2 regions of the Kitasatospora sp. NPDC001664 genome follow, and region 1 is predicted to be linked to the other one. Evidence: predicted binding sites of a transcription regulator. Region 1 holds the regulator's gene; the other holds the start of a gene.
What was found. Region 1 encodes HspR, which represses chaperone genes until heat shock. Its sites were predicted from a motif close to TTGAGNNNNNNNNNCTCAA; they were not measured.
Positions count from the first base shown of each region.

Region 2: lon (endopeptidase La) is a predicted target of HspR. The motif match lies at 1,319-1,337, and genes of this name have one in related genera.

Region 1 covers NZ_JBSFGS010000032.1:9,417-14,808, forward strand. Annotated here, with positions in the region: gene dnaK (molecular chaperone DnaK) at 1-605, shown strand, start outside; gene grpE (nucleotide exchange factor GrpE) at 602-1,201, shown strand; gene dnaJ (molecular chaperone DnaJ) at 1,310-2,452, shown strand; gene ACWCYY_RS33340 (heat shock protein transcriptional repressor HspR) at 2,460-2,945, shown strand; gene ACWCYY_RS33345 (helix-turn-helix domain-containing protein) at 3,267-4,190, shown strand; gene ACWCYY_RS33350 (hypothetical protein) at 4,733-5,356, shown strand; gene ACWCYY_RS33355 (LuxR C-terminal-related transcriptional regulator) at 5,386-5,392, opposite strand, start outside.
Region 2 covers NZ_JBSFGS010000005.1:204,087-209,478, forward strand. Annotated here, with positions in the region: gene lon (endopeptidase La) at 1-1,296, opposite strand, end outside; gene ACWCYY_RS09725 (hypothetical protein) at 1,430-2,149, shown strand; gene ACWCYY_RS09730 (rhomboid-like protein) at 2,521-3,195, opposite strand; gene ACWCYY_RS09735 (response regulator transcription factor) at 3,726-4,460, shown strand; gene ACWCYY_RS09740 (sensor histidine kinase) at 4,544-5,392, shown strand, end outside.

The DNA.
Region 1 (5,392 bases):
AGCGCGAGATCGCGGCGTACAACAAGAAGCTCGGCATGTTCGAGCTGACCGGCCTGCCGCCGGCCCCCCGCGGCCTGCCCCAGATCGAGGTCACCTTCGACATCGACGCCAACGGCATCATGCACGTCGGTGCCAAGGACCTGGGCACCGGCAAGGAGCAGAAGATGACCGTCACCGGCGGCTCCGCGCTGCCGAAGGACGACATCGAGCGCATGATGCGCGAGGCCGAGCAGTACGCGGAGGAGGACACCAAGCGCCGCGAGGCCGTGGAGACGCGGAACCAGGGCGAGCAGCTCGTCTACTCCACCGAGAAGTTCATCGCGGACAACACCGACAAGCTCCCGGCCGACGTCAAGACCGAGGTCGAGACCGCCATCGGCGAGCTCAAGGAAGCCCTCAAGGGCGAGGACATCGCGGCCATCCGCGAGGCGACCGAGAAGGTCTCCACCACCGCCCAGAAGCTCGGCGCCGCGCTGTACGCGCAGAACGACGCCGCGGGTGCCGCTCCGGCCGGTGACGCCGGCGCGGCCGGCGCCAAGGACGACGACGTCGTCGACGCCGAGATCGTGGACGACGAGAAGCCCAAGGGCGGTGCGTCGGCATGACGGAGAAGCCGCAGGGCACCGAGCCCGGCGACGACTCCGCCGCCGCCGAGGAGGCCGTCCTGAAGGCGGCCGAGGAGGCCGTCGCGGGTGGTGACGAACTCGCCACCGCGAAGCGGGAGTTGGCCGAGCGCACCGGCGACCTCCAGCGCCTCCAGGCGGAGTACCAGAACTACCGCAAGCGGGTCGAGCGCGACCGTCTGACGGTCCGTGAGATCGCGGTCTCCAACATCCTGGAGGCCCTGATCCCGGTGCTGGACGACATCGGCCGGGCCCGCGAGCACGGTGAGGTCACCGGCGGGTTCAAGTCCGTCTCCGACAGCCTGGAGACGGTCGTGGCCAAGCTCGGGCTGCAGCAGTTCGGCAAGGAGGGCGAGCCCTTCGACCCGACGCTGCACGAGGCGCTGATGCACAGCTACTCCTCGGACGTCACCGAGGACACCTGCGTGCAGATCCTCCAGCCCGGCTACCGGATCGGCGAGCGGATCATCCGCCCGGCGATGGTGGCCGTGGCGGAGCCCCAGCCGGGCACCCAGACCACCGCCGCGGATGCCGACTCGTCGGACTCCGACAAGGCCGACGGTGCCTCGGAGAGCTGACACGGCACGCACTGCGGAGTCGTCCGTCGTCCTGGACGACGGGCGGCTCCGCAGTGCCGTATCCCCGACCGACCCAGTACGGAACAGCCACGGGAGGTGGCGGCAGCCATGAGCGCGAAGGACTACGTGGAGAAGGACTACTACAAGGTCCTCGGCGTGCCCAAGGACGCCACCACCGCGGAGATCAAGAAGACGTACCGCAAGCTCGCCCGCGAGTTCCACCCGGACGCCAACAAGGGTGACGCCAAGGCCGAGGAGAAGTTCAAGGACATCTCCGAGGCGTACGACGTCCTCTCCGACGACAAGCGCCGCAAGGAGTACGACGAGGCGCGCAGCCTCTTCGGCAGCGGCGGCTTCCGGGCCGGCGGCCCGCAGGGCGGCGGCTTCGACTTCGGCGACCTGTTCGGCGGGGCGCAGGGCGGCGGCGGGGGCGGGGTCGGCGACCTCTTCGGCGGCCTGTTCAACCGCGGCCCCCGGCAGCCCCAGCCGCGCCGCGGCGCGGACGTCGAGACCGAGGTGACGCTGGCCTTCGAGGAGGCCGTGGACGGCGCCACCGTGCCGCTGCGGATGACCAGTCAGGCCGCCTGCCGGGCCTGCTCCGGCACCGGCGCCAAGGCCGGCACCACCCCCCGGGTCTGCCCGACCTGCGTCGGCGCGGGCACCGTCAGCCGCGGCCAGGGCGCCTTCGCGCTCTCCGAGCCCTGCCGGGACTGCAAGGGCCGCGGCATGCTGGTCGACGACCCCTGCACGGTCTGCCACGGCAGCGGGCGGGCCTCCTCGGCCCGCACCATGCAGGTGCGCATCCCGGCCGGGGTCCAGGACTCGCAGCGGATCAGGCTCAAGGGCAAGGGGGCCCAGGGCGAGCGGGGCGGCCAGCCCGGCGACCTCTACGTCACCGTGCACGTGGACGCCCACCCGGTGTTCGGCCGCAAGGCGGACAACCTGACCGTCACCGTGCCGGTCACCTTCCCCGAAGCCGCGCTGGGCGGCACCATCGAGGTGCCCACCCTGAACGGCCCCTCGGTGAAGCTCAAACTCCCGGCCGGGAGCGCCAACGGCCTCACCCTGCGGGCCCGCGGCAAGGGCGCCACCCGCAAGGACGGCACCCGCGGCGACCTGCTGGTCACCGTGGAGGTCGTGGTCCCCAAGCACCTGGACGACGAGGCCCTCGCCGCCCTGGAGCAGTACCGCGAGGCCACCGCCTCGGACGACCCGCGAGCCGCCCTGTTCAAGGCGGCAGAGGGAGCGTGATGACCAGATGAGCCCGACCCCTCCCATCGGCCCCGGCCTCGGCGAAGGCCTGCCCGGCGGCGCCCGCCCCCGGGCTCATTACGTCCTGACCGAGGAGACCCCGGTCTACGTGATCTCGGTCGCGGCCGAGCTCTCCGGTCTGCACCCGCAGACCCTGCGCCAGTACGACCGCCTCGGCCTGGTCTGCCCCGACCGCACCGCCGGCCGCGGCCGCCGCTACTCGGCCCGGGACATCCAGCAGCTGCGCGAGGTCCAGCGCCTCTCCCAGGACGAGGGCATCAACCTGGCGGGCATCAAGCGGATCATCGAGCTGGAGAACCAGGTCGCCGCCCTGCAGGCCAAGGTCGGCGAGATGGTCGACGCCCTGGAGGGCGCGGCCGCCGCGCTCCAGCAGCGGGAGGCCGCCGTGCACGCCTCCTACCGCCGTGACCTGGTCCCCTACCAGCAGGTCCAGCAGTCCAGCGCCCTGGTGGTCTGGCGCCCCAAGCGGTAGCCGGTGGTTCGCCGATCGGGCGGGCGGCCCCTCCGTCCGGGGGGTGACCTCCCGCCCGTCGGTCGTGTCAGGGTGCATCCTGTGAGCCGTACGGTGGCTGTAAACGAACGGCCGGCCCAGTGGTCGAACCGTTCTGCCTATCATCCGTATTGATCCCTATGCTTCACTGTGCAGCACCCGCAGAGCCCCACGGACGAAGGGCGGAGAGGAGCGGTACGAGTGAGCGCACCAGGGAGTTTGTCCTCGGCGGAACCCGGAGGAAACCCGCTCTCCCGGACTGCACGTGCGCTTTACCTGTCGGCCATCCAGGCAGGCGGCCGCTTGACCGCAGACGGACAGGAACCGACCGGTCCAGACGCACAGGAACTGCTCGATTACGGCCTCTTCGTACGCGATCTGGACACTCCGGGCACCCTTGTCGCGGTCGATCCCGAGCGGCTGTCCACCTCCCGCAGCGCCGCCTGGCGGCGCGAGGCGGTCCAACTGCTGACCCGGTCGGCGGCCTTCGACGACGAGATCCGGGAGCTGGGCGACGCCTACAGCGAGCTCACCCGACGTGCTGACCGAGGCGGCTCGATCGAGTACGTCCAGGGCAAGGTGGCCATCAACGAACGCCTCGCCGCCCTGGTCGAGAACTGCTCCCAGGAGCTGCTCACCGCGCAGCCGGGTGGCGGTCGGCGGCCGGAGACCGTCCGGACCGCGATCGAGCGGGACATGGAGGTGCTCCGCCGCGGCGGAACGACCAGGACGATCTACCAGCCGAGCGCCCGCTACTCCAGCCCGACCCTGGAGTACGTCGAGACGATGACGCAGGCGGGCAGTCAGATCCGGACCCTGGACGAGCCGTTCACCATCCTGATCGTGGTGGACCGCAAAGTCGCGATCATCCCGGGCAGCAAGGACATGACCCAGGCGGCCTTCGTGCGGGACGAGGCCGTGATCACGTACCTGATCCAGTCCTTCGAGTCCTTCTGGGAGCGGGCCATCCCGTTCCAGGGAAGCCGCGAGGTGCCGCCCGAGGTGCTCTCGAGCCTCCGCCGGCAGATCATCAGAGCCATGGCCCAGGGCATCGGCCACCGGGTGATCGCCAGGAACCTGGGGCTGAGCGAGCGCACCCTGGCCCGCCACATAGCCGAGATGCGTGAGGACTACGGGGTCGACACCCTGTTCCAGCTCGGCTGGCGTCTGGCCCAGGACAGTGCGGCAGCACAGGAGCCCGCCGAGGACGGCCCGGACATCGTCTGACCGCCCCGGCGGGATAGGTGCCCCCGTGGCCTGCGCTACTGCCAGACGCTGTCGTCGGCGAGAGCGGCGGCCGTAACCCTGGCCGACTTCAGCTGCCAGACGCTGTCAGCGTTAGCGGTGCCCGCGCCGAGGAAAAGTGCGGCACCGAGGAGAACGGCTGAGGCGATGAGGCGACGCGCACTACGCACGAGAGCACTCCCTCCAATGTGGTCCTGTGTGGTCCTGGACTGATCACGGGTATGACTATCGGTTCAATATAAATCCTGCCACTCCCGGCGCATACCAGGGCAGCGTAAGAGGTGTGTCATCTCTCTGCCAGGCAGGGAGATGACATCGAGTGCCGGTAGACGCCACACCCCCCAGGCCGGGACGATCAATGCACTCTCCCACTGGTCGGTGCGAGTTGTTCACGGGGGCGCTGACCAGGTGACATGAACTCGACCAAATAGTTTTGGCCTCAACGAATGCGCAGCAGCATTCTCTAAAACCACCACACTGCTTGTGGGGATTCGCTCCCCGCCCCCGATTCGTCCGGAGTCGTCATGAGTGAGCCGTACCTGCGCAACCGCGCTGTTCAGACCCCCGAGGGTCGGCGCGCCCGGGTGTTCCTCGCCGCGCCGCTCATGCGGCTGACCGGCCCGGCGGACAGCGTGGTGACGCTGGCCAGCCGCACCCGGCTGACCACCCTGCGCTCGACCCTGCTGAAGAGCGGCGCCGCCGTCTACAGCGCCCACCACAGCGACGCCTGGACGGTGAACGGCCGCGCCCCCGAGCCCCGCGTCCCGTCCGACTTCCGCGCGCTGCAGACCGCCGACCTGGTCTTCGCCTACGTCGGTGCCCCGCTCTCGGCCGGCGTCGCGCTGGAGCTGGGCTGGGCGTCCTCGCTGCGCAAGCCGATCGTACTGCTGGTGGACGAGGCGATCACCCACAACCCGCTGATAGCCACCATCGAGCAGGTCGCCCCGGTGCTGCCGCTGGTCTTCGACGACACCTGGTCGCAGGAGGCCCTGCACCACACCGTGGAGACCGCCCTGGACTGGGCCGGCATGGCGCTCTCGCTCCGCGAGGGCTTCTGGACCGCCCCGACCGAGGCCTTCCCGACGCCCCGTCAGGAGACCTCCGGCTACGGCTACTGGAGCGACTGGGGCGGCGTCGCCACCGGCTGACCCCGTCCGCCACGGACGCGCGGGGACGGTCACTCA
Region 2 (5,392 bases), on a different contig from region 1:
CTCGTCCAGCAGGACCACCGGGTTCATCGACCCGGCCTCCTTGATCGCCCGGACGATCCGGCCGGGCAGCGCGCCGACGTAGGTGCGCCGGTGCCCGCGGATCTCCGCCTCGTCCCGCACGCCGCCGAGCGCCACCCGGACGAACTCCCGGCCCATGGCCCGGGCGACCGACTCGCCGAGCGAGGTCTTGCCGACGCCGGGCGGCCCGACCAGGGCCAGCACCGCACCGCCGCGCCGGCCGCCGATCTGCCCCAGCCCCTGGTCCGCGCGCCGCTTGCGCACGGCCAGGTACTCCACGATCCGGTCCTTCACGTCCGCCAGGCCCGCGTGGTCCGCGTCCAGCACCGCGCGGGCGCCGTTGATGTCGTAGGAGTCCTCCGTCCGCACGTTCCACGGCAGTTCGAGGACGGTGTCCAGCCAGGTGCGGATCCAGGAGCCCTCGGGCGACTGGTCGGAGGAGCGCTCCAGCTTGTCGACCTCCTTGAGCGCGGCCTCCCGGACCTTCTCCGGCAGCTCGGCCGCCTCGACCCGGGCCCGGTAGTCGCCCTCCTCGTCGGCCGGGTCCCCGTTCAGCTCGGCCAGCTCCTTGCGGACCGCCTCCAGCTGACGGCGCAGCAGGAACTCCTTCTGCTGCTTGGCCACACCCTCCTCGACGTCCTTGCGGATGGTGTCGTTGACCTCCTCCTCCGCGAGGTGCTCGCGGAGCAGGACCAGCGCGTACTCCAGGCGGGCCAGCTGGTCGGACTCCAGCAGCACCTTGAGCTTCTGCTCGGCGGTGACGAAGGGGGCGTACCCGATGTTGTCCGCCAGCTCGCCGACCTTGTCGATCTGCGAGACCCGGTCGACCACCTGCCAGGCGCCGCGCTTGCGCAGCCAGTGGGTGGAGAGCGCCTTGTACTCCTTCACCAGCTCGGCGGCCCGGCCGGCCACCGGCAGCCCGGCGTCCGACTCGTGGAAGGTGCTGGTCTCCACCCAGAGCGCCGCACCGGGGCCGGTCGTCCCGGCACCGATCCGGACCCGTCGGACCGCGCGGACCAGCGCCGCCGGGTCCCCGTCCGAGAGCCGGCCGACCTGCTCGACGGTGGCCAGCGTGCCGACCGAGGCGTACGTGCCGTCCAGCCGCGGCACCAGCAGCACCTGCGGCTTGGCCCCGCCGGAGACGGCGGCCCGGGCGGCGTCCACGACGGCGCGGACCTCGGAGTCCTTCAGGTCCAGCGGGACCACCATGCCGGGGAGCACGACCTCGTCGTCGAGGGGGAGCACGGGCAGGGTGAGCGGAGTGGACGTCGATGCCATGATCTCTCCCCAGTCAGTGAAGTTGAGTTGACCTGACTAAGGTTCGGTGAGCCGCCAATGTTCCCCGGAGCTTGTTCGCTCTGAGCGATCAGGGCATTGCCCCAGGCGGGGGCGGTGCGCCAGAGTGCCGGACGTGGATATCCAGCCCACCGAGTTCGGCATCCGGGTCACCCTCCCGGAGCCCCGCAGGCTTCCCGCCGCCCTCCGCAACCGGGCCCTCGCCGAGGACGCGGACGGGCTGCTGCTCGCCGCCCCGCACCCGGGCGGCACCACCGAGCAGGCCCTGCGCACCGTCCTGGCGGGGCCGGCCGCCGAGCTCGGCCTCGACCTGGCCGGCCTGGAGGTCTGGGACGGCGAACCCTTCGCCCGGCTCGACGACGCCGACGGGCGGCCACTGCTCTACGCCGAGCTCGGCCGCGACCCCGCCGCGCCGGAGCAGCCCGGCCCGGCCGGCGCGACGACGACGGACGCCGTCCGCGAGCTGATCGACCACCTCTCGCTCTGGCTGCTGGTCACCGTCGGGTCCGCGGACCCCGACGACCCGTCGGCCACCGCCCTGGCCGAGCGGCTCGCCCGCGAACTGGTCGACGCCCTCGCCCCCGACGCCACCGTCACCACCGGCCGCGCCCCGCACGGACCCACCGCCGTGGTCCGGCCCACCTGGCTCGACACCACGGACGTCCGCGCCGCCCTGCTGGCCGCCTGCGCCGCCCTCCCCGGCCCCTGGAGCCCGCCCACCCTCCTGGAGACCCCCGACGGCGACTGCGCCACCGCAACCCGCGGCCCCGTCCGCCTCTCCGCCGCCACCGGCCCCGTCTTCGCCGAACTCGCCCGCCGCCACCAGCTCCCCTGAGGCAAGCGGCCGCCCCTCCGGGGGCGCGGGGAACTGCGCGAGAACGGAAGGCGGACCAGCGTGAGATCGGGGCACACGAGCCAGTTGCACGCGCCGCCGTCCCCGACGTGAGTGGCCACCCCTCCGGGGGCGCGGGGAACTGCGCGAGGACGGAAGGCGACCCACCGCCAGATCGGGGCACGCGAGCCAGTTGCACGCGCCGCCGTCCCCGACGTGAGTGGCCGCCCCTCCGGGGGCGCGGGGAACTGCGCGAGAACGGAAGGCGGACCAGCGTGAGATCGGGGCACGCGAGCCAGTTGCAGGCGGTGCCGTTCCCCTGCGCGCAGTTCCTCGCGCCCCCGGTGGCGCTGCCACGTCCGTCGGCCCCGGGCTCAGGCCTCCGAGGGCTCCAGCCGCCGCAGGGCGAGGTGCCCCGGGCCGGTGGTGCGGCGCAGCCAGGGCCAGAGGGCGACGCCCACGAGCAGGGCCGCCGGGTGGCCGACACCGGTCACGAGGTCGGCGTCGTCCAGGAGTTGATGACCGATCAGAGCGCCGGCCGCACCCAGCGCGCACAGACGCCCGGGGAGCGCGAGAAGACCGGCGAGCGCCCCGAGGGACGCCAACACGCCGTAGCTCACACCGATGTCCAGGCCGTCGAGCGCCGCGCCGTCCAACCGCCCGGCCGCGACGACCACCAGCACCACCGCCTGCGAGAGCAGCGTCGCGAGCACGTGCCCGGCCACGAAGACCGCCGCCGCCCGCCGACCGCCGACCCGCCGCTCCAGCGGCGCCACGGTGACGGCGAAGGCCCAGAAGTACGGCATCCAGACCGGCCCGGCCACCCACGTCCCGCTCAGCAGCAGGGAGCCGACGGGGTGGTCCAGCAGGTTGTGGGCGTCCGAACTGGAGAACGCCTGCAGCCGGTCGACGACCGCCGGATCGCCGAAGCGGGCGAACAGCGTGGTGCCGAGCAGCAGTGCGAGGTACCCGAGCGCGAAGGGGTTGCGGCGGGGCGTGGGGAGCACGCTCCGCAGCCGGGCGCGCAGCCGGAGCCGGAGATCAGCCATTCCGCCCTCCGGTCCACTCGTGCCACCATGTGACTTGTCGTGCTCACGGTACTTCGCAGAACGCCCACGGTACTTCCCCGTACTGGGAGCCTCCTGTGAATCCGCTGTGAGCTCGGTTCGAACCCTGCCCGCCGTTGGTCCGGACCAGCCCTACGCCTACGGACCAGTAGCGAACCCGCCCAGGAGTCTGCCATCCCTTCAACGGCATACGCACCGTTACGGGCGATATTTTCGGCGGGTAAGGTATCGCCCCGTGCCGCATCCCGGGCCCGGGGCGAGGCCGGTCAACAGGCCGGTTGTGCCCGGTTCACCTGCCGGGATGCTCGCGGTGTACGTACGCTGCGACCAGAGCGGAACGGATGCGCGGACCACACCTGCGCACCCTTCCGGGAGCCCGTGACCTCGGCGGACGGTCCGGGTGCTTTTCGGGCCCCGGCACGGGCCCGCCGACGGAACACAAGACGACTACGAGCGGACCCCGCTGTCCCCACAGGCAGCCGGGCCGCAGCCCTGGGGGCGGTGGCGTGACCGTGACAGAGATTCAGCAGGAGACCAACAACAACAGCGCGGTGGGCACCCAGCGACGGGTGCTCGTCGTGGAGGACGAGCCCACCATCGCCGAGTCCATCGCGGCCCGGCTCGGGGCCGAGGGCTTCAAGGTGGCGGTGGCGCACGACGGCCCCGGCGCGGTGGACGGCTTCCACACCTGGCAGCCGGACCTGGTGGTGCTGGACGTGATGCTGCCCGGCTTCGACGGCCTGGAGGTCTGCCGGCGGATCCAGGCCCAGCGCCCGGTGCCGGTGCTGATGCTGACGGCCCGTGACGACGAGACCGACCTGCTGGTCGGCCTCGGGGTCGGTGCCGACGACTACATGACGAAGCCGTTCTCGATGCGCGAACTGGCCGCCCGGGTCAACGTGCTGCTGCGCCGGGTCGAGCGGGCCCAGCAGGCCGCCCGGACGCCCGCGCTGGGCAGCCTGCGCTTCGGGGACCTGGAGATCGACCACGTGCAGCGCCGGGTCCGGATCGGCACCGGTGACGTCCACCTGACGCCGACCGAGTTCGACCTGCTGGCCTGCCTGGCCGCCCAGCCGCGCGCGGTGCTCACCCGCGAGCAGCTGCTGGCCGAGGTCTGGGACTGGACCGACGCGTCCGGCACCCGCACCGTGGACAGCCACGTCAAGGCGCTGCGCCGGAAGATCGGCGCCAGCTGGATCCGCACCGTCCACGGCGTCGGGTACGCCCTGGAGGCACCGCTCTCCTGACCGGGAGGACGGCAAGGCCGGGACCGGGGGGTCCTGGCTCCGCCGCACCCGTACGGAGTCAGCGGGCAGGACGCGAGGGCGAGATGACCTTCCCACAACAGCGCAAGCGCGCGGCACAGCACCACGACGGCGACCACCGGGGCCTGGCCAGCCGGGCCGCCAGCCGGCTCTGGGACGACGTGCGTCCGCTGGACCCGGTCCGATCGATCAAGGGCAAGCTCACCCTGCTGGTGATCGTCTCGGTCTTCCTGGCCAGCCTGATGGTGGTGGTCGCGATCCGGTCCGAGACCCAGATCCGGATCATCATGATCTTCTCGATGATCGCCTCGCTGCTCTTCATGCAGTTCCTGGCGCACGGCCTCACCGCGCCGCTGCGCGACATGACCGCGGCCGCCAGGGCGATGGCCGAGGGCGACTACAGCATCCGGGTCGAGGTGAACTCGCGGGACGAGATCGGCGAGCTCGCCGAGACCTTCAACCGGATGGCCGGCGACCTGGAGGCGGCCGACCGCCACCGCAGGGAGCTGGTCGCGAACGTCTCGCACGAGCTGCGCACGCCGATCGCCGCCCTGCGCGCCGTGCTGGAGAACGTGGTGGACGGCGTGGTGAAGCCGGACCCCCGGACGCTGGGCGCCGCGCTGGAGCAGACCGAGCGGCTGGGCCGGCTGGTCACCCACCTGCTCGACCTCTCCAAACTGGACGACGGCGTGGTGCCGCTGGACACCCGCCCCTTCGAGGTCAGCCCCTTCCTGGACGGCGTGCTGCGCGGGGTGACCGTCGACGGCGCCACCGCGGCCGGCGCCCACGGGCGGCGCGACGACGTCCACCTGGCCCTGGACGTCAGCCCGGCGGGGCTGACCGGCTGGGCGGACCCGGAGCGGCTGCACCAGGTGGTGGCCAACCTGGTCGACAACGCCTGCAAGCACTCCCCC